One region of the Solibacillus sp. CAU 1738 genome, then DNA from elsewhere that is predicted to be linked to it. Evidence: riboswitches for the same ligand, from Rfam matches in the RefSeq annotation. Region 1 holds a riboswitch; each other region holds the start of a gene.
What was found. Region 1 has a riboswitch for thiamine pyrophosphate ahead of thiW (energy coupling factor transporter S component ThiW). Riboswitches for the same ligand answer to the same signal wherever they lie in the genome.
Positions count from the first base shown of each region.

Region 1 (5,400 bases):
CAGTGCAAATGAAAGCGATGACGGATTTAGATGTAGAAGGGGCATTACCTGGCTCTGCAAACAACTTCCATGAATACGGTTCAGATGTTAGCCAGCTACACGACTTTTTCGCAAGCTTAGACGGCTTTGAAATTGTAGAAACTAGCTATCGTGAGAACTATACTGATGCCGATTTAATCCAACCAGACAGCGGTGCAACAGAAAATAATGTCGGAAATTTACCTGCAACATTCACTTGGAACAGCTTATATTCATCTGAAAATACAGATGATACAGAAGCTTGGGTTGAAGATGCAAAAGATAGTTATTTCGTAAAATGGCTGACAAACCATTTAAAAAACGATCGACCAATAATGGTTGAATGGACGGACTGGGACGGTCATTGGCAAGCAATTATTGGCTACGACAATAACGGCACACCTAGTATTGGTGATGATGTATTAATCTTTGCTGACCCGTATGATACATCAGATCATTGGCAAGATGGTTATTACTTCTATCCATTAGAGCGCTGGTTCGCACAATGGAACGACCGTAATATCGCACCGAAACCATTCCAACTACAACCATTCCTTGTTGTGGATTACAATAAATAATAATAAGCTCCCGGCTCTGCATAAAGAGACGGGAGCATTTTTATTTACATATCAATTACTTCTTTTATTACCTTAGCTAGTACCTCAGTAGTTCTATATGTTTCTTCTAGCGTATTTTCAACTCCACCAATTTCTAATAGGGATGAATTATCTAGCACATCTTGATTATACGTATTTCGAGGTTTTCCTTCTTTTTCAACTACCCCTCTCGATAATCCAGGATATAATTCTTCTAATTTTTCATGAAGAAGCATTGCAAAGTCCCTGTTTTTCTTATAGTTATCACTTATTGTTGATACAACAAATACAATTCTCGCATAATCTTGTCCATTAATGTTAATTGTCGTAGCCTTTCTATTTTGAGAATCTCTGTGAATATCAAAAACCATCTTAATGCTCTTGTTAGCATCCAACCCATTTTGTAATTGTTCTCTTGATACAATATACGAATCGGCAAATGATAAATTTCGTTCCTTTAAAACTTCAGCGATATTCGTACCATCGTGGATTGAATTTATATTATTATCCTTCAGTGCTCTACTTAACTCCTTACCAATTAGTGTTACATTTTTAGTCTCACTAATTACTTGATAATTCGGGGCTTTTCCATTGATCTCAGGAATAAATGACTCCATATTATGTGAGTGATAAATAAACACTAATGGATCATTTTTCTCAATAGTGGCGGACATAGATTCCTCTCCAAATCCATTTATTACCGCTGTCATTACATCTTTTCCACTAAATAAGAATAACCAAGAAAAAGTAAACGCAAAAAGCAAAATGCCACTTGATATTGCAAATACCTTTTTTACTTTCGATTTTCTATTCATACTTCTTGCATGTTGTCTTAGTTTATTTTCAGTTGATACAATAAAATCCTTACTTGGATTTTGAGGATAAATTTCCTTAATCAAATTAAATAAATCTTTTTCATTTTGCATTGATCAAAACCTCCTCTGTATCAATATTTAGTTTTCTTTTGAGGTCTTTCAGGGCTCTGTGGTAATCTACTTTCACTTTTGCTTCACTACATTGTAGAATTTCAGAAGTCTCTTTAACGGAAAATTCGTTAATGCCACGAAGTATGACAACTGATCTATAACTAGGTTTTAATTTGGCTATTGCATCGTGTACAAATTGTTTCATTTCAGTTATTTCGAATGCTTCGTTAGGCTTTTTATCGTTTGACGCTAACTGTTTAAAAAATCCATCCTTAAAAACAGAGGCGAATCTCTTTTTCCTATAATGGTCAATAGCTACATGTTTTGCTATCGAAAATATCCACGTTTTCAATTTATGTCCACTATTATAATTAGAAAGATTTTTTAATACACGAATGAATACTTCTTGGGTCAAATCCTCCGCATCGTTCTGATTTCCTGTGAAGCAAACAAGAAATCTATAAACGTCTAAATAATGGTCATTGTAGATTACAACGATACTTGACTCCAAGTTTTGCAAGTCAATCAAACTTTTCCCCCCTCGTTATATATTCACTTATTATTCGTTTGAGGTTTAAAAAAGGTTACAATTTTTTTCATCAAAAAAAGCAGAGCATATTTTTCTATACTCTGCTTTATAAATATATAGAAGTATTTTGTTAGAATGTTTGAGAAAAGCTTGAATTTCAATTAGTAAATTGTTTAGCAAATACTGTTTTACGTAAACTACTTGCTATTATAATCCCTAACACTGCGCCCGTCACACTCGACATTAAGAAGGCAGGCATGAAGAAGAGAGCTGCTACAGATGTTCCCATTAATAACTTTGCATAAGGTACTGCCACTAACGAAGCAATAATACCTGTACCGACTATTTCCCCCGCACTCGCTAGCCACATTTTATTGCTATACTTGTACGCAAGCGCCGCAAAAAGAGCACCAATTACACTGCCCGGAATAGCTAATAAAGAGCCTGTACCTGTAAGGATTCGAATAATAGCTGTTACAAAAGCAATCGCTACAGTAGGCACAGGTCCAAGCAAAATAGCACTCACTACATTAATGGCATGTTGAATAGGATAGGCCCTTGCTATACCTGTTGGAATTGCTACAAACGTGGAACCCGCTACAGCTATAGCTACTAATAGTGCCATAATCGTTAACTTACGAATTGACAAACAAATCACTCCTTTTCATAATATCGAAAAAAAAGCCGCTTCCCCTCAGCAAAGAAGGTAGCGGCCTTGAATTGTATATTATAAAAAAGCAATACAACAACAAGTGTCGCCACTTCCCTACGCTAGTGTGAACTAGATCAGGTTCAAAGGGTCCGTATACTATATACGTCTCAGCCTTCCAAAGACTCCCCTAGTGGTGTTGAAGCGATTTAATTTTCATTCCTATTATTTCATAGTACCAAATATAGTCAATCGTTTTTTTTATATTTTGGATTTTCAACTACATTACGAGCTGTTACCTAAAAATATAACGAGCGCGCATGTTTTGCAATCAATCGGAATCCATTGTCTTCTAATTTAGCAAATGTATTTTGTTCATAAGATGACAGCTGCAATGAAGCCAAGTCCGCGTCAATTGGTGCTGCGCAATTTATTGTTGCGAGCTGATGCGATAGTTTGAGCATGTCTACATTATCGTTAATTTTTGTACGCTGCGCAGGTTTTAAAGTATCAATTGCAGCTAGAACACCGTCAATAGAGCTATGCGCTTGAATGAGCTGGAGCGCTGTTTTCGGACCAATCCCTTTTACGCCTGGATAGCCGTCACTCGAATCGCCCATAAATGCCTTCACTTCTGCAAATTGCTTTGGAGAAATACCGTATTCCTCTACAAAGCGGCTTTCTGTGTAGACATCGTATTCTGTATAGCCTTTTTTGGTAAAAGCAATGGTCGTTGAAGGATTCAGCAGCTGTAGTAAATCTTTATCGCCACTAATGACCGTAATATTTGCGTCATCCTTCCATTTTTCAATCATCGAGCCAATTAAATCATCCGCTTCTAAACCTTTAATTCCAAAGTTTTGCCAGCCTATCATTTCCGATACTTCTTTCGCCATATCGAATTGAGGAAGCATCTCTTCTGGTGGTGCAGGACGATTCGCTTTATAGCCATCAAATAAATCATTGCGGAATGTGTGCATGCCCATATCCCAGCAAATGGCCATATGTGTTGGTTTCATCATGTTTTGTGCCGTTAATACATGCCTCGCAAAGCCTTGTACCCCGTTTGTCGGCGTGCCGTCTTCCATACGAATAAATTGGTTCATCGCAGCAGACGCGAAAAATGAGCGGAATAGTAATGCCATTCCGTCTACTACGAGTAAATGTGGTTTTGTCATAAATGTACCTCCGTTTTATACTACTATTATAGCAAAACCTCATTATAATCGATTGAGTAATATATTTCCTAAGAAATAAGCGCAATGTTTACGTGAACGAATGTAGAGTGTAACAAATGTAGGCTAACGGAAAGCACACTCAAACCGAGTCTATCCGCACGCAAGCAGTCGGAAAGCGCACTCAACCCAAATCTATCCGCACGCAAGCGACCAATAACCGCACAGCTTTCTAGTAACCACACATAAAATTCTAGAATCCTCACATAAAAATTAAAATCAAGGCATCAAGTATTCGGCAATTGCTTCTACATCCTTATTGAAAATGCGATCCTCTGTTATAGCAGGAGCAATTTCTCTAATCTGTTGCCACTGTTTATACAATTTCGGTGCCATTTTTTCAACACCGCGATATTCAACACCTTGTGACGCGCAGAAGGCTTCAATCGCGAGGACACGACGCGTATTCGCAATAATATTATACGCATGCCGCGCACCCGTCGTCCCCATGCTGACGTGATCCTCCTGATTGGCAGAGGAAGGAATCGAATCTACTGAGGCAGGGTGGGCAAGCGTTTTATTTTCTGAAACAAGACTAGCTGCCGCGTATTGTAAAATCATAGCTCCTGATTCTAGTCCGGGATCTGCACATAAAAATGGTGGTAGTCCTTCACTTAAAGCTGGATTCACTAAACGCTCAATTCGGCGCTCTGAAACATTTGCTAATTCTGCAACACCAATCTTTAAGAAATCCATCGCAAAAGCAATCGGTTGTCCGTGGAAGTTGCCACCTGAAATAACTAAATCATCTTCATCAAATAATAGTGGATTATCTGTTGCCGCATTCATTTCAATTTCTAGCTTCTCTTTCACATAGTTTAATACTTGCCAGCTTGCTCCGTGAATTTGTGGAATGCAGCGCAGCGAGTATGGATCTTGCACTCGTATGTCGCCTTGTGATGTTATTAATGAACTACCTTCAAACCAATCACGCATGCGCCCAGCGACTTCGCTTTGCTCCTGAAAACCTCGTGCCTCATGAACAGCAGGATGGAACGCATCTTTTATTCCGCGTAAGCTTTCTAGCGTCATTGCACTAATCCACTCACTGGCATATGCAAGCTTTTCTGCTTCGATATAATTGACAACTCCTTGTGCCGTCATTGCTTGCGTCCCATTAATTAGTGCAAGCCCTTCTTTTGCCCGTAGTTTGACTGGCTCCATACTATATTCCTTCCAAACATCCGCAGCAGCAATCAATTGCCCGTCACGTAACACTTCTCCTTCGCCAATTAACGTCAACACTAAATGCGAAAGTGGTGCCAAATCCCCTGATGCCCCGAGCGAGCCTTGTTGCGGAATGGCTGGATGGATTTTTTCATTAATCATAAACACTAAACAATCAAGCACTTCTAATCGAATACCCGAAAAACCTTTTAATAACGCATTTAATCTTAAGACTACCATGGCACGAGCAACGACTTCTGGGAACAATTCACCAAAACCA
Region 1 covers NZ_JBDQQN010000004.1:84,349-89,748, forward strand. The annotation lists gene AAFN87_RS13185 (papain-like cysteine protease family protein) at 1-596, shown strand, start outside; gene spoIIP (stage II sporulation protein P) at 641-1,540, opposite strand; gene AAFN87_RS13195 (RNA polymerase sigma factor) at 1,530-2,069, opposite strand; gene thiW (energy coupling factor transporter S component ThiW) at 2,227-2,718, opposite strand; TPP riboswitch at 2,816-2,920, opposite strand; gene AAFN87_RS13205 (5'-3' exonuclease) at 3,018-3,896, opposite strand; gene hutH (histidine ammonia-lyase) at 4,173-5,400, opposite strand, start outside.

Region 2 (5,400 bases), on a different contig from region 1:
AAATGACGGCAGTGCCATTGGAATTTGTAATTTACAAAAAATATGCCAACGAGTAGCACCCATTGAACGAAATAAATCAATATACTCCCGATCCGTTGCCTTCAAGCCATCATAAGTGCCAACTACAATTGGAAAAAAGGAAATCAAAATAGTAACCGCAACCTTACTCCAAATTTCATAACCAAACCACAGTATAAAAATTGGCGATAATGCAATGATCGGAATCATTTGTGAAATGAGAACAGCGGGATAAAGCATTTTTTCTACCGTTTTGGAGTAAAACATACTGACCGCAAGTAAAACACCGCCAACTACTGCAACTACAAACCCTATCGAAAATTCTAATAATGTAACAGGAAGATGCTCTAAAAAAAGCGGCTGCCAATTATCAATGATGAGCATTAATACACCGGTAGGAGCTGGAATAATAAACGCCGGAATCATTTCAGCACGTACCGCCCACTCAACAGCTAGTAAAATTGTGCAGCTAAACAATAAAAATAAATAATACGTTTTAAACCAATTTTTAATAGTGTTCATGAGCAATCTTTCTCTCTACATTTTTTCTTAAAGTAATAAATTCCATCTCATATAGCATGTCCGGTTGACGTGGACGTTTTAAATGGACAGGAATCTCTTCCAGTGTTTTGTCTGCATGTAGCAGCAAAATCCGGTCACTTAAATAACAAGCCTCGTCTAAATCATGCGTAATAAATAGCACTGTTTTATTCAGCTCCTGCCAAATTGACAATAACCAAGCTTGCATATCCTTTTTCGTAAAAGCATCCAGCGCACCAAAAGGTTCATCTAGTAATAGTACGTCTGCACCTACTAACAGTGCCCTTAAAAAGGACACTCTTTGCCTCATCCCACCAGATAATTGCTGTGGAAGCGCATTTTCATATGCTAATAGCCCAGCACGCTCAAGCCATTTCCTAGCCTCTTCCTTCGAATAGCGTTGTTCTTTTTTCACTTCAGATGGCAGCATAATATTGTCTAAAACCGTTCGCCACGGTAGTAATAAATCACGCTGAGGCATATAGCCAACATCCCCTAGTCGAATCGGACGCCCATGGATGGTAATTTCTCCTTCATCTTGCTGTAACAGCCCCGTTATCAATTTCAAAATAGTACTCTTTCCCGTACCGCTCTTCCCTATTAATGAAACGAACTCGCCCGTTTTAATTTCTAAATCAAGGTTCGAAATCACTGCCTGTTCTTCATAGGAATATGATATATTTTTCAATTCGAGTGTCATATTTGTTCATCCATTCCGCAAATTAAATAGGCCAATCACGTTTGAAGTAGTTCATATCCCAAAATAGATACTCATACTTCGATGTAATTTGGAAATGCTTTTCAAGTACTGCTAGCTCGCGTTCTGGCTTCCCGTCAGCAAGCTCATCCATTAAATCAATTAACCATTTCGCTCCTTGGCCAAATTCCTCGGAGTCATACGTTTCAATCCACTTCGCATATTTGTTAGTTGCCAATTGATCACCATATTGTTTTCTTAATAGTTTCCCAATTTCCCAATAATCCCATGCACATGGAAGGAGGCTCGCTACAACCTCTGCTAAACTACCATTTTGCGCAACATTTAACATATAGTTTGTATACGCTAAATTGTCTGGCGTTGGCTTTGTTTCCTCAAGCTCTTCTCGTGTAATACCAAATTCAGCCGCAAATTGACGGTGAAGTTCCATTTCAAAATGTAATGTATCATGTAAAACACTAGAAAATTTGTTCATCATGTCTAGATTATGTGCTTTCGTCACACCTACTGCAAAGAGCTTCGCATAATCGATTAAATATACGTAGTCCTGCTTCATGTACTGAATGAATTTTTCCTCAGCTAATGTCCCTTGTCCTAGCTCCTGCACGAATGGATGCTGGTGATTTTTCTCCCAAATCGGTTGTACATTTTCATAAAGCCTTTTTGTGAATTTTGTCATTGTAATTCCTCCCAAAATTGTTATTAGAAATACACAGATAGATTAAGAAAAGTGCAAGCGCCTTGTTCAGCCCCTACAGCTGCTTGCAGACCCGTATTGAAAGCATCTTTTCAGCTTTCGATTAAGGGACTGAAGCGACCTCGAGGGGCTAGGCGCTGGAGCTAGACAATGCTTCAACTCCAAAAATTTATAATTTCTTATACAGCAAAATAAAACAAGATATCGGCACTTTTTTGTTGTAATCTATGAAACTCGTTATTACCTATACGCAAAAAAACCGCTTCCACATACGGAAAGCGGCTATAAAAAAGCATCTAGCTTTTTTATACCTACTTTCCTACGCTAGTTTTAACTAGATCAGGTTCAAAGGGTACAATCTCAGCCAATTCGGCGCCCCTAGTAGTGTTATTTGCTTTAAAATGGTTTTTGGCATTGGTGTATTTGCGAATTCTAAATCTTTCAAGTGATTTCGCAAAAATATTTGGTAAAAAATAAAACCCCACTCACAAGCGATGAGTGGGGAGAATAAGCCATTCTTATCCTACAACAACCACTTTCCTACGCCTAGTGTGAACTAGTCCAGGTTCAAAGGGTTTAGAACAATTGTTCAATCTCAGCCTTCGAAAAGACTCCCCTAGTGCGTTCTAATTATTACTATATATAACATTAACATGGATTTTTTAAAAGGCAAGTGAAGATTTATTATTCTCTTTTTCTTGCATCGAAAAAGTCGTACATAATTGCATATTCCCTACAGAATCTATCTTGCTTTTTTTAAAAACATTAAAACTAAATGCTAATTTGTCAAAAAGTCAAAATTGACATACAACATATTTAAAAACAAGTGCCAAACAAGCCTTTTTTCCTACTATTGCACTTATTTAAAAATAAGTCGTATATCGTTTTCGCAAAACGAACAATTTTGACTTTAGAAAACGTTACAAAAGCTTTTGCTGATGATTTTTTTCTAAGTAGATTCTGAGTTTTCATCAATTATTAATAAATATTTTCAATCGATTCACGAAACTTAAACAATGAATTGAGTTAACCATGCAATATATTTTGCTCCTGGGATGAATAAAATTTGTGCAAGAAGTGTTCCTATTAATCGAGAAGTAACCATCATAATGGATGCACTTTTTAAGTCTACATAACTCCCCTTTTGGTTAATAACCTCATCTGCAAGTACGGAAAGTTTCGGATCAACAAAGATAATTAATAATATCGTGGCAAATCCGTTCACTAAACCTGATGCCATGACAGCTGTTGTTTCTCTTTCAGGTGCTAACATTGAAGCATATAAGGCTGATAAAACACCAATTGTATAAACTGCTGTGATGACAACATTCAATAAAAATAATTTTACTGGTATATCTCTCCAGCTCATATTTTTTAAGTAGGACCATCTTGGCAAATGCAAATGTTTTTTTGCCCGTTTTATGTATTCCAAACTAAACCCCTTTTTAATAAGCTTTGGAACATTGCCTCTCTCATTTGATAAATGAACAATTGCTCTTGAAAAGATAGCAATAAATGTAGGAAGCAATAACAAGCCAATCAGTGTACCAATAGTTGCTGAGCCTATCAAAATACGGTACTGACTTTCTACAAACGCGAATGCATTTTCTTTCGGCGCATTATCTATTAAACTCCCTGTAAACGGCTGCTGCATCATATTGGCCAGCCGCGCAACCATGACCATTAAGTTAAATAACGATAATGCAGAGGCTAATAACCTTACACGGGCACCTGATAAGCGAACAGAGTAGGCTAACGTTTCAATTGAATGAATAATTAATATAAAAAAAGCGATGATGAGTAGTTGCCAAGTGAAAAATTCCAATTACACTACCTTCTTTACGTTTATAGTTGTTAAATAATAAACGCTACCAAATAATAGAAAGTTGCAAATGAGCCGTCTGAAAAGAATTTTTGAGACGGCTCATTTGCGACGAGGATGGTGGCATGTTAATGCGACCACCGCAGGAGCAAAGCTTTTTTAAAATAACTTTCAAAAAGAAAAAGGTATCCCGAAAGTCTTTACTTTCAGAATACCCCTTATGATTATACTGCTATTGGTGCTTTAATAGATGGATGTGGATCATAACCTTCGATCGTTAAATCATCCATTGTTAAATCAAAAATAGATTTATCTTCTGCAATATGAAGTGTTGGTAATGCACGAGGCTCGCGTGAAAGCTGCTCATTCACTTGGTCAATATGATTACTATAAATGTGTGCATCTCCAAGAGTGTGGACAAATTCTCCAACTTCTAGACCGCACTCCTTCGCTATTAAATGCGTTAATAAAGCATAGGAAGCAATATTAAATGGAACGCCAAGGAATACATCAGCACTTCTTTGATACAGCTGACAAGAAAGCTTGCCATCCGCTACGTAAAATTGGAAAAACGAATGACACGGTGGTAACGCCATATTATCTACTTCTGCAGGATTCCAAGCTGTGACAATTAAACGACGAGAATCCGGATTATTTTTAATTTGTTCAATTACATTGGCAATTTGGTCAATCGTTTCCCCGTTAGCTGCTGGCCAAGAACGCCACTGTTTACCGTATACAGGACCTAATTCACCATACTTTTCTGCAAAAGTATCATCCTGTAATATATGCTTATTAAAAATTTGCATTTGCTCATCTACTACTTTAGCAAACTCTTCATCTTGTGCAGCGCGTAATCCAAAGTTACTCATATTTGGTCCGTTATAATCCTCAGAACTTACCCATTTATCAAATGCCCACTCATTCCAAATATAATTTCGGTCTTTTATTAATGTACGAACGTTCGTATCACCTTTTAAAAACCATAATAACTCCGTTGCGATTAAACGGAAAAATGTACGTTTTGTAGTCATTAATGGAAAACCTTCTTGTAAATTAAAACGCATTTGATAACCAAAGACGCTAGTAGTTCCTGTTCCTGTACGGTCTCCTTTTTCAAAACCATTTTTTAAAATATGCTGACATAATTGTAAATACTGCTCCATTTTCTACTTCCTCTCTAGCGAATATCTATATCATTATATAAAAAAAAGCCCGTTATTACGACAGGCTAAAGTTCACATTATTTGATGCTCACATATCGAAAAACATTCTATATATTTTGATTTACGACAGACCATCTATTATTTACATTTGAGATTTAATTTTATAATGATTGCGTCCATTACTTTTCACTTCATATAGCATTGTATCCGCCATACTCATTGCAATATCAATATCTGTTTGATTATGCGCCCATTGTGTCCAAGCACCGATACTAATTGTTACTTGGTTACTAACGGGTGATTTTTCATGTGGAATATTAAGTGCTTGAACATTTCCCATTAAATTTTTACAAAATGTTTCAACTTGTTCATCCGTCTCGTTGACAAGCAACGCAACAAATTCTTCCCCACCCCATCGAGCTATAAACACATCAAACCC
Region 2 covers NZ_JBDQQN010000005.1:77,591-82,990, reverse strand. The annotation lists gene AAFN87_RS14845 (ABC transporter permease) at 1-540, opposite strand, end outside; gene AAFN87_RS14840 (ABC transporter ATP-binding protein) at 527-1,258, opposite strand; gene tenA (thiaminase II) at 1,281-1,955, opposite strand; TPP riboswitch at 2,273-2,363, opposite strand; TPP riboswitch at 2,494-2,601, opposite strand; gene AAFN87_RS14830 (lipid II flippase Amj family protein) at 2,983-3,798, opposite strand; gene AAFN87_RS14825 (thymidylate synthase) at 4,020-4,961, opposite strand; gene AAFN87_RS14820 (GGDEF domain-containing protein) at 5,104-5,400, opposite strand, start outside.
Region 2: another riboswitch for thiamine pyrophosphate. It lies ahead of tenA (thiaminase II); the one in region 1 lies ahead of thiW (energy coupling factor transporter S component ThiW).

Region 3 (5,400 bases), on a different contig from region 1:
ATTCAATTCATCCTCAAATACATGGAACCATTTGAAATAGTTATTCGCAGGTTTTCCTCCCCAAAATGGAGTCTGTTCCAACAACCATGAGTCCTGCAATGTTTGGAATTTCTCAATTGTCTTTTTTCTTGTTTGTTCCAATTGTTCCAGGTAGAATTCAACCGGATTCCCTTTAATTTGTTCCTGCGCTGTCTTTCCGAGATCTAGTCCCGGATTCAACATTTGTATATCCTCTTCTGTAAAATCACGGTTTTCAAATGTTGCAATTTGGTATGCTTTTTCAACAGCCACCATATGAGCGAGCAACATGCCGATAGAATACGCCTTATCGTTAATTAAAAAATCCAATTGGTTAACTGATAAATTCTTTACTTCTGCTAACGTCGTCTCTCTAGTATAATTCATCATAGATATTAGCTTGCTGAATTCCAAACTTAAACCTTCTTTTTTATCAATTAAAAATAAACTTTGATTCCCCATTATGATTTCCTCCTAAAAATAACACGGTTTTGGTATTTTCCTCTCTTTAACAGAGATTAGTTCCAATTTTATAATTATTTATCATTTATTACCAGTGAATATTTTTTCAAATTTCAAATTTCTGCTGACCTCTTAAATTTTTCATAAAGAGGTTTTGAAGGAACCAAGGGAATCAAATATTTGTTTAGCATAGCCGTAAAAAAAAACAAAAAAACCACAGGGTAATATAAAATAACCCTGTGGCTTAAGTGTTAATTCAAAATAGAAATGCTTCTAACTAGTCGCACATCATGATGTAATAATTGATTGACGGTATCCTTAATGCTTGCACTTCCGCAAATAGCAGAAATGACAGCTACCCCATCTGAACCGGCAGCTAATACGGGCTGCGCATTTTTTTCAGAAATACCACCAATCGCTACAATAGGAAATGTTGGATAGGCTTTTCTTGCTTGCTCCAAAAAAGTGACTCCTGCTGGACGCTTGGCATCTAATTTAGAAGACGTTTCATAAATTGGACCGATCCCAACGTAATCTGCTCCGCCAGCAATAGCGGCTTCCATTTCTTCCATCGTATGCACTGAAACTCCAACTATTTTATGTGGAAATAATGTACGAACTTCTGAGAGCCTGCTGTCATCTTGCCCAACATGGACTCCATCCGCATCAATTTCACGCGCTAGCTCTACATGATCATTCACAATAAAGGGCACATTGTACTGTCGACATAAGCTTTGACAGTTTTTAGCGAACTGTATAAGTTCATCACCTACTAATGCCCCTTCTCCTTTTTCTCGTAGCTGGAAAATAGTAATGCCCGCTTCCAATGCTTCCTTTAATATAAGTAGCGGGTCGCGGTTACAGTTAGGAGTACCCATTATAAAATATACAGCTAATTCATCCCTTTTCAGCAACATGTACATCACCTTTCACAAACTTCTTATAAGCAAAATGATTCGTTGGACCGTGGCCATTGCCAATGTTTAATGGATGTTCAATTGCCGCTTGGATAAATCGTTTTGCTTCAATGATTGCCTCTTGAATAACATAACCTTGTCCTAAAAAAGCAGTAAGTGCTGCAGAAAATGTACAACCGGTTCCATGTGTATGCTTCGTATGAATACGTGTACTACTTACTTGGAATGATGAGCCATCTCGGAAATACACATGATCAACTGCTTCCATCCCTTGCAAATGACCACCTTTCATCACCACACACTGTACGCCCAATTGTAAAATTCGCTGAGCAGCAGCCTGTACATCATCCTTCGTTGTGATGCTCATACCTGTTAAAACTTCTGCTTCTGGTATATTTGGCGTTAACACTGTTGCTAAAGGTAATAGTTTCGTTTTTAAAGCCTCAACCGATTCCTGCTGTAATAGATTTGCTCCACCTTTTGCAATCATGACAGGATCAACAATAAGTTGTATATCTTTATCTTGTAATGCTTCGGCAACAGCGGTAATAATATCCGCAGAAAATAACATACCTGTTTTAACAGCCTTCACTTGAAAATCTTCAAAAACCGTTGAAATTTGAGCTTCTACAAAATCCGCCGTCGCTGGAAATATGCCCGAAACTCCTAATGTATTTTGAGCAGTTAATGCTGTAATTGCTGTTGTGCCAAAAACCCCTAACTCCTGAAAGGTTTTTAAATCTGCTTGAATACCTGCTCCTCCACCACTATCGGAGCCTGCAATTGTCATGACAATATTCATATTTGCCCACCTCTTGCATATTGTTCTAAACCGTCGATTACTTTCATTTGGAATGACCCCATATACGCAGCTTCACAAGCATCTATTGCAATTTGTTTATATTGCTGCAAAATTTCCTTTAATAGTTGAAGATTATTTCCTTCTACTGCAAGTGCGGCACTACAAATAGCACTTAATAAACAGCCAGAGCCTGTAATTTTCGTCATCCGTTCATCGCCACCTGTAATGAGCTCAACATTAGTGCCATTAGTTAAAATATCTGTTTCGCCAGTAACAACTACGATTGCTCCCCATTTTCGGGCAACTTCTTTCGCAACTGTAACCGTATCAAGCTCACCTTCTCCACTATCAACGCCCCTAGCTTGCCACTGAACTCCAGCAATAGCTGCAAGCTCACCTACATTACAGCGAATAGTTGTAAATTTCACTTGTTCGAGTAATTGCTGAACTGACGCTTTTCGGAATGAAGTAGCTCCTACTCCTACGGGATCAAGTACAACAGGGATATTTCGCTCATTCGCCTTTTTACCTACTACTAACATACTTTCTAGTGTACGAGTATTTAATGTACCAATATTAATTAATAAACTATCAGCAATGGACACCATCTCTTCCACTTCAGCGATTTCATCTGCCATAACTGGAGATGCACCAATTGCCAGCAATCCATTTGCAGTAAAATTAGCCACAACATAATTTGTTATACAATGTACAAGCGGCTGTCTAAGACGGATATTATTTAAAGTCATATTGTGCTACCTCATTCACCATGATTTCAATTGTCCAAGGTATATCCTTAAAACTGCTTTTCCTATATAAACTTATTTCTCTTCTTACCTCTTCACAAAATGTCATCTTTCTTCCTCCTTGTGTAGTAGGCATGAGAACAAAAAAAACACTTCATTTGCGTATGCAAAGAAGCGTCTTACAAATTGCTCCCTACGCCAGTATTAACTGAACAGGTTCTAAGGGTCAGGTTTTAACCTTCTCAACGCTATAGCGTCCCCCCGCAATTAAAATATTTCCGTGGAAATTAAAAAGCTCTCTAAATAAGGAGAGCTCATGTACAAAAAAATGCGAATTGTGTCACTCGCTATGTACTTTGCTCCCTCCGCCAGTGTTAACTGAACAGGTTCTAAGGGTCAGGTTTTACCTTCTCAACGCTTTTCGCGTCCCCCTGCAAATATTTTAATTACCCATATCCTAACATCATTTCTATTTGTTTTACAACAATAAATCATTAGTTTGCTAATTTGCATTTATTCACTTTACAAATTATTCTTCATTAAATTACAATCCATCACATAAAAGTCCCCAGATAATAAGAATTGGAGGGCATTAAATAAAAAATTCCCATCAGATCTTTAGGTTAAAAGATTTAGTGCGGTGAAAGAGCTTCTGTCGCTGAGTGATTTATCTTGCTCTTGTAGTTACGTATGATGCATGAGTTATCCACTGAACTGCTTTGTTAGTTTCTGTAATGCTTGAATTATAACCTTCTCAAAGCATTGGTGTTGGAACCTACTGATTATAAACAGCAAAAAACAAACACCCTATTAAATTGAATGAAGTGTTTTACTCCCTAACTTTCATTTGGGAATGTTATTTTGAATATCACTGAATAAAATATTAGTCTTTAGATTTATAGCCCCCATTAGTTCAACCAAAATAAGTAATATATGTGGCAAGATTATTTTCTATGCATTATAAATTGTGATTTGCTGTATCTAAAATTGTTTTTTTCATAAAAAGGTATTAAGTATTCCTCACAAAACAAACTTATAACATCAATATGCGAAAGCTCATCTAACAGCTTTGATACCAGTTTTGTTCCTATACCTTCTGCATGGTACGAACTATGTATAACAACGTCTTCTATATACGCTCTAAATTTCCCATCTGTAACAGCTCTTGCGAAACCAATAAGAGTATCACCTATCCACGCACCCACTGATAGTACGTCTCTTAACATATTTTCAATATCTTGTTCTTGTCTTTCCTCCCACCAACCAGCATCATTATATAGCTTCATAACATCAACAGCTTTGATTGTTCTATCAGTAAAACTTAATATTTCTATATTCAAGTTTTGTTCCTCCAAAAAAATTTACTTAATTTCACAATACAAAGATATCTATATCCACTAACCTGTGTTGTTAAATGAAGTCCAAAAGTGTCGTTTGGTAACATTTAACAAGAATCAATAATCTGGGCCTATTGTTGAAAAAGGCACAATTCATTTTCAAGAATTGCACCCGATTGTGGAAAATCTTTTTTCTATTGAATAGAATCGTTGTACTGTGCAGCTGGAAAGTTGTTCACTTTAATGATAATCGCACTACAAATCAAAAAGAGATAGTGAGTTAATCATTTACAACTTCCTTGCATAGTTTACTAACTAGCTGCCATAACGCGTTTTTTTTTATTTTTCCGGTCCAAGCCTATAACAATTTTCATATTGTGGCTTTGTTTATTTTATGCATTAAACCTTAATAAATTTTTCAAGGGTAACTAATTATTATGTCGTTTGTTAACTTCAATCGTAATGAACTCCGGTAAATAGCTGGGAGTACATCCTTTTGCTACTATTTCATCTTTGTAAAGACCCGTTTTCTCACCAAGTTTAATACAACGTGCACGATTCTTTTCATCATAAACGCCTATCCAGCCTGCGGTGAAATTCATAGCCCATTGAACTTCCGGTTCTTCCTGCGTAATATTAGCTTCTAATTTAGATAGTAAGTCTGCGGTGTTATCAGGCGGTGTTTGTCCAGTCCATCTCAATCGCCCTTGATAATACCAGAAAGCTCGCCTTTGAAGAGCAGAAGGGCTATTTTCCCATGACTCCATCAATGCAATTGTCTTCTTGTCTTTGGTGAGCTGATTAGCCATTAGCCAATCCATTAAGTTATTTCGCTCATCAAAAGTGTGAGTCTGTATATCCTTATCAAGCTTATTTAGCACATCTTGTGAAAGAAGTTTTTTATCCATAATTAAGATTGCTAATAGTCTGGGCAAAAACTCTTCGGTTGACCAAAGTTCCATTGCTAGTTCGTGATCTTTTTTAATGTCCTTCGCAATTTTTCGTAAGTCGCCTAGCTTAATTTTACTATTGATCTGAGGTAGAATGTTTTCTGCTTTTGAAGAGCGTTTTATTTCTGTACCTTTATTTTCATTCATTTTATACAACTCCTTTATTAA
Region 3 covers NZ_JBDQQN010000005.1:104,862-110,261, reverse strand. The annotation lists gene AAFN87_RS15005 (DinB family protein) at 1-480, opposite strand, end outside; gene thiE (thiamine phosphate synthase) at 732-1,397, opposite strand; gene thiD (bifunctional hydroxymethylpyrimidine kinase/phosphomethylpyrimidine kinase) at 1,378-2,199, opposite strand; gene thiM (hydroxyethylthiazole kinase) at 2,196-2,948, opposite strand; TPP riboswitch at 3,119-3,218, opposite strand; TPP riboswitch at 3,289-3,388, opposite strand; gene AAFN87_RS14985 (GNAT family N-acetyltransferase) at 3,890-4,231, opposite strand; gene AAFN87_RS14980 (DNA alkylation repair protein) at 4,711-5,379, opposite strand.
Region 3: another riboswitch for thiamine pyrophosphate. It lies ahead of thiM (hydroxyethylthiazole kinase); the one in region 1 lies ahead of thiW (energy coupling factor transporter S component ThiW).

Region 4 (5,400 bases), on a different contig from region 1:
ATATGCGCAATCGTCTCTTTCAATACTTGTACACGCGCATGCAATTTATCATTACCTGGTACTACAATCCATGGTGCATTTTCAGTGTCCGTTTTTTTGAACATTTCATTTGCCGCTACAACATAATCATCAAATTTTTCACGATTGCGCCAATCTTCATCTGTTAGCTTCCACGCTTTATACGGATCTTCGGCACGTTCATTAAAGCGTTTCAATTGTTCATCTGAATCGATATGTATCCAGAATTTCATCACGATATAATCGCCATCAGTTAATAATTTTTCAAAGTCATTAATTTCATCGTATGCACGACTCCACTCTTCTTTTGTAGCGAAGCCTTCAATGCGCTCCACTAATACACGCCCGTACCAAGAGCGGTCAAAAATTGCAATTTGTCCGTGCTGTGGCAGCTTTCGCCAAAAGCGGTGCATGTAGTTATAGCGTAGTTCATGTGGCTGCGGCGCTGAAATTGGATGGACAATCAAACCACGTGGATCTATTCGTTCCGTTAATCGTTTAATGGCCCCACCTTTACCAGCTGCATCCATACCTTCAAATACTAAAATTAAACCAATCTTATTGTTGAACAAAAATTGTTGCGCGTTTAACATTTCATATTGAAGGACTTTTATTTTCTTTTTATACATTTTTTTATCGAGCTCTAATGACAAATCTAAATCTTTCAATTTCACCATCTTATCCCCCCTTTTTTATGTATTATTTCTATTTTATCGCAGATTAACTGGTAGTAATACCCTTTTACTTGTAATTAACTAAATATTTAACTTTATTTTCAGATTTTTTTAACTGCCTGTAAATGTCCGATTGGTTCTACTAACTATCGGTGTAGATGAAAGTATTCTACACCGATAGAAGTTTCACGGGGTAATACACCTTTTTATTATGACTTCACGAATAGAGCTCTCCTCAAATGGAAATATCATTTTATGCTATCATTATTTTACTTTGTATTTGTTGTTGAAAACTGTTGAAATGTATATAATTCTAGAGAAAGGAGAGGGCTTAATGGGCCGTATTTTAATACTTTTTAGTTTTTTACTAGTGATGTCAGCATTTACAATTCAAACATTTTGGCGTAGTTTAAGTGGAAAATCGACAATTGAGCTTATTAATCGTTTACCGCTATTATTCTCCCCAGCCAATTACGTATATTTATGCTGGTTATTAATATTTGCAAGTCTTGTAGTATGGATTGTGCACTGTTATAAACATCGCAACTCGAACTCCGTCACGTCGCTACAAACGACCTTATTCGCTATTTCGAGTATTTTTCTTATAAGCTTTTTTATTGCATGGCATAATGGCCAAAATGGCATCGCTATCTTTTTATTCGTTTTACAACTCCTTTCTTTGTTCGGACTATATATTACGTACCCGTTAACGACTGAAAATATTAAGATTCGTATACCGATTGCTTTATTTTTAAGTTGGAGCTTGTTTTTCTTTATTACCTTTATGTCCTATATAATTGTTTACTTTAACTGGCATGGATTCGGATTAAGTAATGCACTATGGGCTGTTATTTTGTTAACATTTGGTACTGCAATTGCACTTCACCTGCGCTATCACCATTTCGATATTGTTGCGCCAATCATATTTATTTGGGGCTATGTAGGTATTGCAATTCAAAACGGCTTAGAGGAGCTTTTAGTTACTACAGCTGCATTATTTTTATGCGGTGTACTCATCGCTGGCATTTTATTCGTCAAAAAAAATCGTGGGTATTAAACCCACGATTTTTTTATTCATTTTCTAAAGTTGTTAAAATAATCGGTTTATCTTTTGTAACGATAATAGAATGCTCAATTTGTGCTACAAGTGATTTGTCTGGTGTAATGAATGTCCAGCCGTCACCTGCTTCAACGATATGCTCTGCTTTTGCTGAAATGAATGGCTCTACTGCTAAAACCATTCCTTCTTTCATCATAGTCGAATCCCACGCATCATAATAATTTAATATATGGTCAGGTGCTTCATGTAGAGATTTCCCAAGACCGTGACCTGTTAAATTCATAATAACTGTTAAGCCGTGGTCATTCGCTTCACGCTCAACTGCTTTACCTATTTGGTTTAATTTTGAGCCTGCTTTTACTTTCGTCATTGCACGTTCAAATGCAGATTTTGCTACAGCGCATAGTTTTTCTTTCTCTTCATAACCATCACCAACAACAAACGAAATACCAGTATCCGCAAAATAACCATTCAAAGAACCTGAAACATCAATATTAACTAAATCGCCCTCTTGAATTACTTTGCTTCCTGGGATACCGTGAGCAACTTCATGATTAACACTAATGCAAGTATATCCTGGGAAGTCGTATTCACCTTTAGGACCTGAAACAGCGCCAACCTCTTCAAACATACGACCAGCAATTTCGTCTAGTTCCTTCGTTGTCACACCAGGTTTTGTAGCAGCCTTCATTGCTTCACGTATTTCCGCAACGATTCGACCGATTTTTTTAAAAGCATCTAATTCTTCTTGAGTTTTTACAATCATTTTAAACGTCCTTCCTCTAAAAAATCTCTTTCTAATATAACATACTTATGAAAATAAATAGTGCTACTCGTATCTTGTTTTTTCATTTAGTACTTAGACGAAAGTCCTGTTTCGCTCGTGGGAGCTTGTGTTTCGCCCGTGGCACAATGGTTTTCGCCCATGGGAACTCCTTTTCGCTCGTGGCACACCAGTTTTCGCCCCTGGGAGCTCCTTTTTCGCTCGTGGGACACCGGTTTTCGCCCACGGGAGCTCCTTTTTCGCCCGTGGCACAACGATTCACCCGCTGGAGCTCCTTTTCCGCTCGAATCAAATACATAAATACACACAAAAAACCACTACCTCAGTGTTCACCGAAGTAGTGGCTAGGTATCTTATTTATCGTTTCAACAACTTTGGTGATGCTGTAAATAAAAATGCACAGACAACAGCTGTTAATATTATCGCTGGCAACATATACGACCCATTGTAAACAATAGAATATACCCATACATTTTGATCACCGGCATATTCAGAGAAGAATACAACCCCTGATAATGTGTGTACGAAGTAGCGTAAAAGGCCACCAATAATTGCACCAATTGAAACATAGATAGCTATTTTTACTTTATTCATCCCAGCTAGTGCTGTTAATAATGGTTGTCTCACAACTGCCGCGAGTCCTACAGCTGTAAACGCAAAACCGTAATCAAGTAAAGCTTGTGCCCAGTGATAAATTTTTGGACCTAACACCATTTGCAATACGCCGATAAGTAGTCCTGTAACAAGGCCTGCTCCTATACCCCAGCGCATCGCCATTAACACAATCGGCACCATAACAAAACTAACTGAGCCACCTTGTGGTAAACTAAACGACAACATGTCTAAAATAATTCCGATTGCAGCAAAAATAGCAATTTCTACTAACATCAATAATCTTTCTCTGTTCATAACAAGTCTCCTTTCTTTTGTTCCCTAGAACTAAGAGGAGGAATAGAAGCCTATAAGAAACGCACAAGCGCCCTGCTTAGCCCCGACAGCTACTTGCAAACCCGAGTTTGAAAGCAGCTTTCTCGCTTTCGATAGAGGGCAGACCACTACCTCGAGTGGCTGGGCGCTGGAGCTCGACACTGCTCGAACTCCAGAAACTTATACTTTCTTACAATAAAAAAGCAACATCAGGACAGAGCCTGACATCGCTTAGAAGTCGGTATCTATCCACATCCCTACGCAAGTGTTAACTTACAGGTTCAAAGAGTTAGTACAACTAGTGTACAATCTCAGCCGACTTAATCGGCTCCCCTTGTGGTTATACAATTATTTATTGTTAGAACAATTCCATTCTACTGAATTATTGTTAAATTTTCAACTATGAAGAAATTTGAAACTAATAGATGGTATTTTGCGTACATAATACAAAAGGGAGGACTGTTTTATGGATAACAATAAAGTATTAAGTGCATTGAATTATTTTAGCGTCTTTTTCGCACCTTTTATAGTCCCTGTTATCATTTGGATTGTTGTTCAAGATGAAGAAGTAAAACGCCATGCTAAACGGGCATTATTATCACATATTATTCCTGTAATACTCGGATTTTTCTTTGTCATTTATTTTATATTTGGGCTTTCTTTTGGAGGATATCAAGGCGATGATAATTTAATATTCTTTAGCATTGGCGGTATGTTACTTTATGGATTAATTTATTTAGCTTTAATTATTTGGAATATAGTACAAGGAATAAAAGTAATGCGTTAATGTATAGTACTTTGCTGAAAAATGTATATTTAACACATCTAATGAGCACCTTAATCGAAGGAGTGCATACACTATGAAAATTAGCAAAATCTTCAAAACAGCTATTAAATGGGCGCCTATTGTCTATCCTGTCGTAAAAAAGGTTCTCGATTCAAAGAAACAATCAACTAATACGACAACACGCTCAAAATAAAAGACGAGCTTCCCGTGCTAATTAACGGGAAGCTTGTTTTTATTATTTCAAGACAATAGATGTTCGGCTAAAGCCCTCTTTCAGCTTTTCTACTTGGAGGACAGCTGGAATTGCTGCTTTCAGCTCCGCGACGTGTGAAATAACACCAATCATTCGTCCTGACTTTTGTAAATCGATCAATGTGTCGATTGCACGCATTAGTGATTCTTCATCAAGTGAACCAAAACCTTCATCAATAAACATCGTATCAATGCGCACACTACCTTGGAAGCTTTGAATGACATCTGCCATACCTAATGCTAAACATAGTGATGCATTAAATTTCTCTCCGCCTGATAGCGATTTTACATCGCGTGTTTGCCCGGTATAACTATCATAAACATCTAAGCTCAATCCACTTTGTCTCCCATGGGATTCTTGACGATCAGAGCAGATTAATTGATATTGGCCATTCGATAAATGCTTTAAGCGTACATTTGCCGCCTCAGTAATTTGTTCTAAATAGCCCATTTGTATATAACGTTCAAAGGAGATTCTCTTCGTATTTTGTCCACGCAGCATATTATATAAGTCTATTATTTCATGCGAAATTTGCTCTAAAGCAGTAATTTCATCGGCGATGGCTACTAATTTTTCCGAGTAATCAATACAGTGTCTCTCGCATTCTTGTGAAGCATTTACTGTTCGGAGTGCTTCCTCATACGCTTGTTTTAATTCCGCAAGATTTGCTACTGCTTGCGATAAATCCACTTTTTCTACATCTGCTAATTGCTGCTGTTCTTGTTCAACAAAAGAAGTAAGTGCATGTAACTCCTTTGAAAAATCGAGATATGCTTGCTGCAACTCGGCAATTTGTTCCTTCGTCCGTGATGCCTCGGCAAAATGATTAAACGTTTCAAAACCCGCTTCCTTCATATCGTTTACAAACTGTTCTCGAGCAGTTGTAAGTTTTGCATC
Region 4 covers NZ_JBDQQN010000009.1:53,400-58,799, reverse strand. The annotation lists gene AAFN87_RS18585 (polyphosphate kinase 2 family protein) at 1-695, opposite strand, end outside; gene AAFN87_RS18580 (hypothetical protein) at 1,027-1,749, shown strand; gene map (type I methionyl aminopeptidase) at 1,763-2,518, opposite strand; gene thiT (energy-coupled thiamine transporter ThiT) at 2,894-3,445, opposite strand; TPP riboswitch at 3,701-3,808, opposite strand; gene AAFN87_RS18565 (magnetosome magnetite crystal formation protein family) at 3,930-4,250, shown strand; gene AAFN87_RS18560 (AAA family ATPase) at 4,486-5,400, opposite strand, start outside.
Region 4: another riboswitch for thiamine pyrophosphate. It lies ahead of thiT (energy-coupled thiamine transporter ThiT); the one in region 1 lies ahead of thiW (energy coupling factor transporter S component ThiW).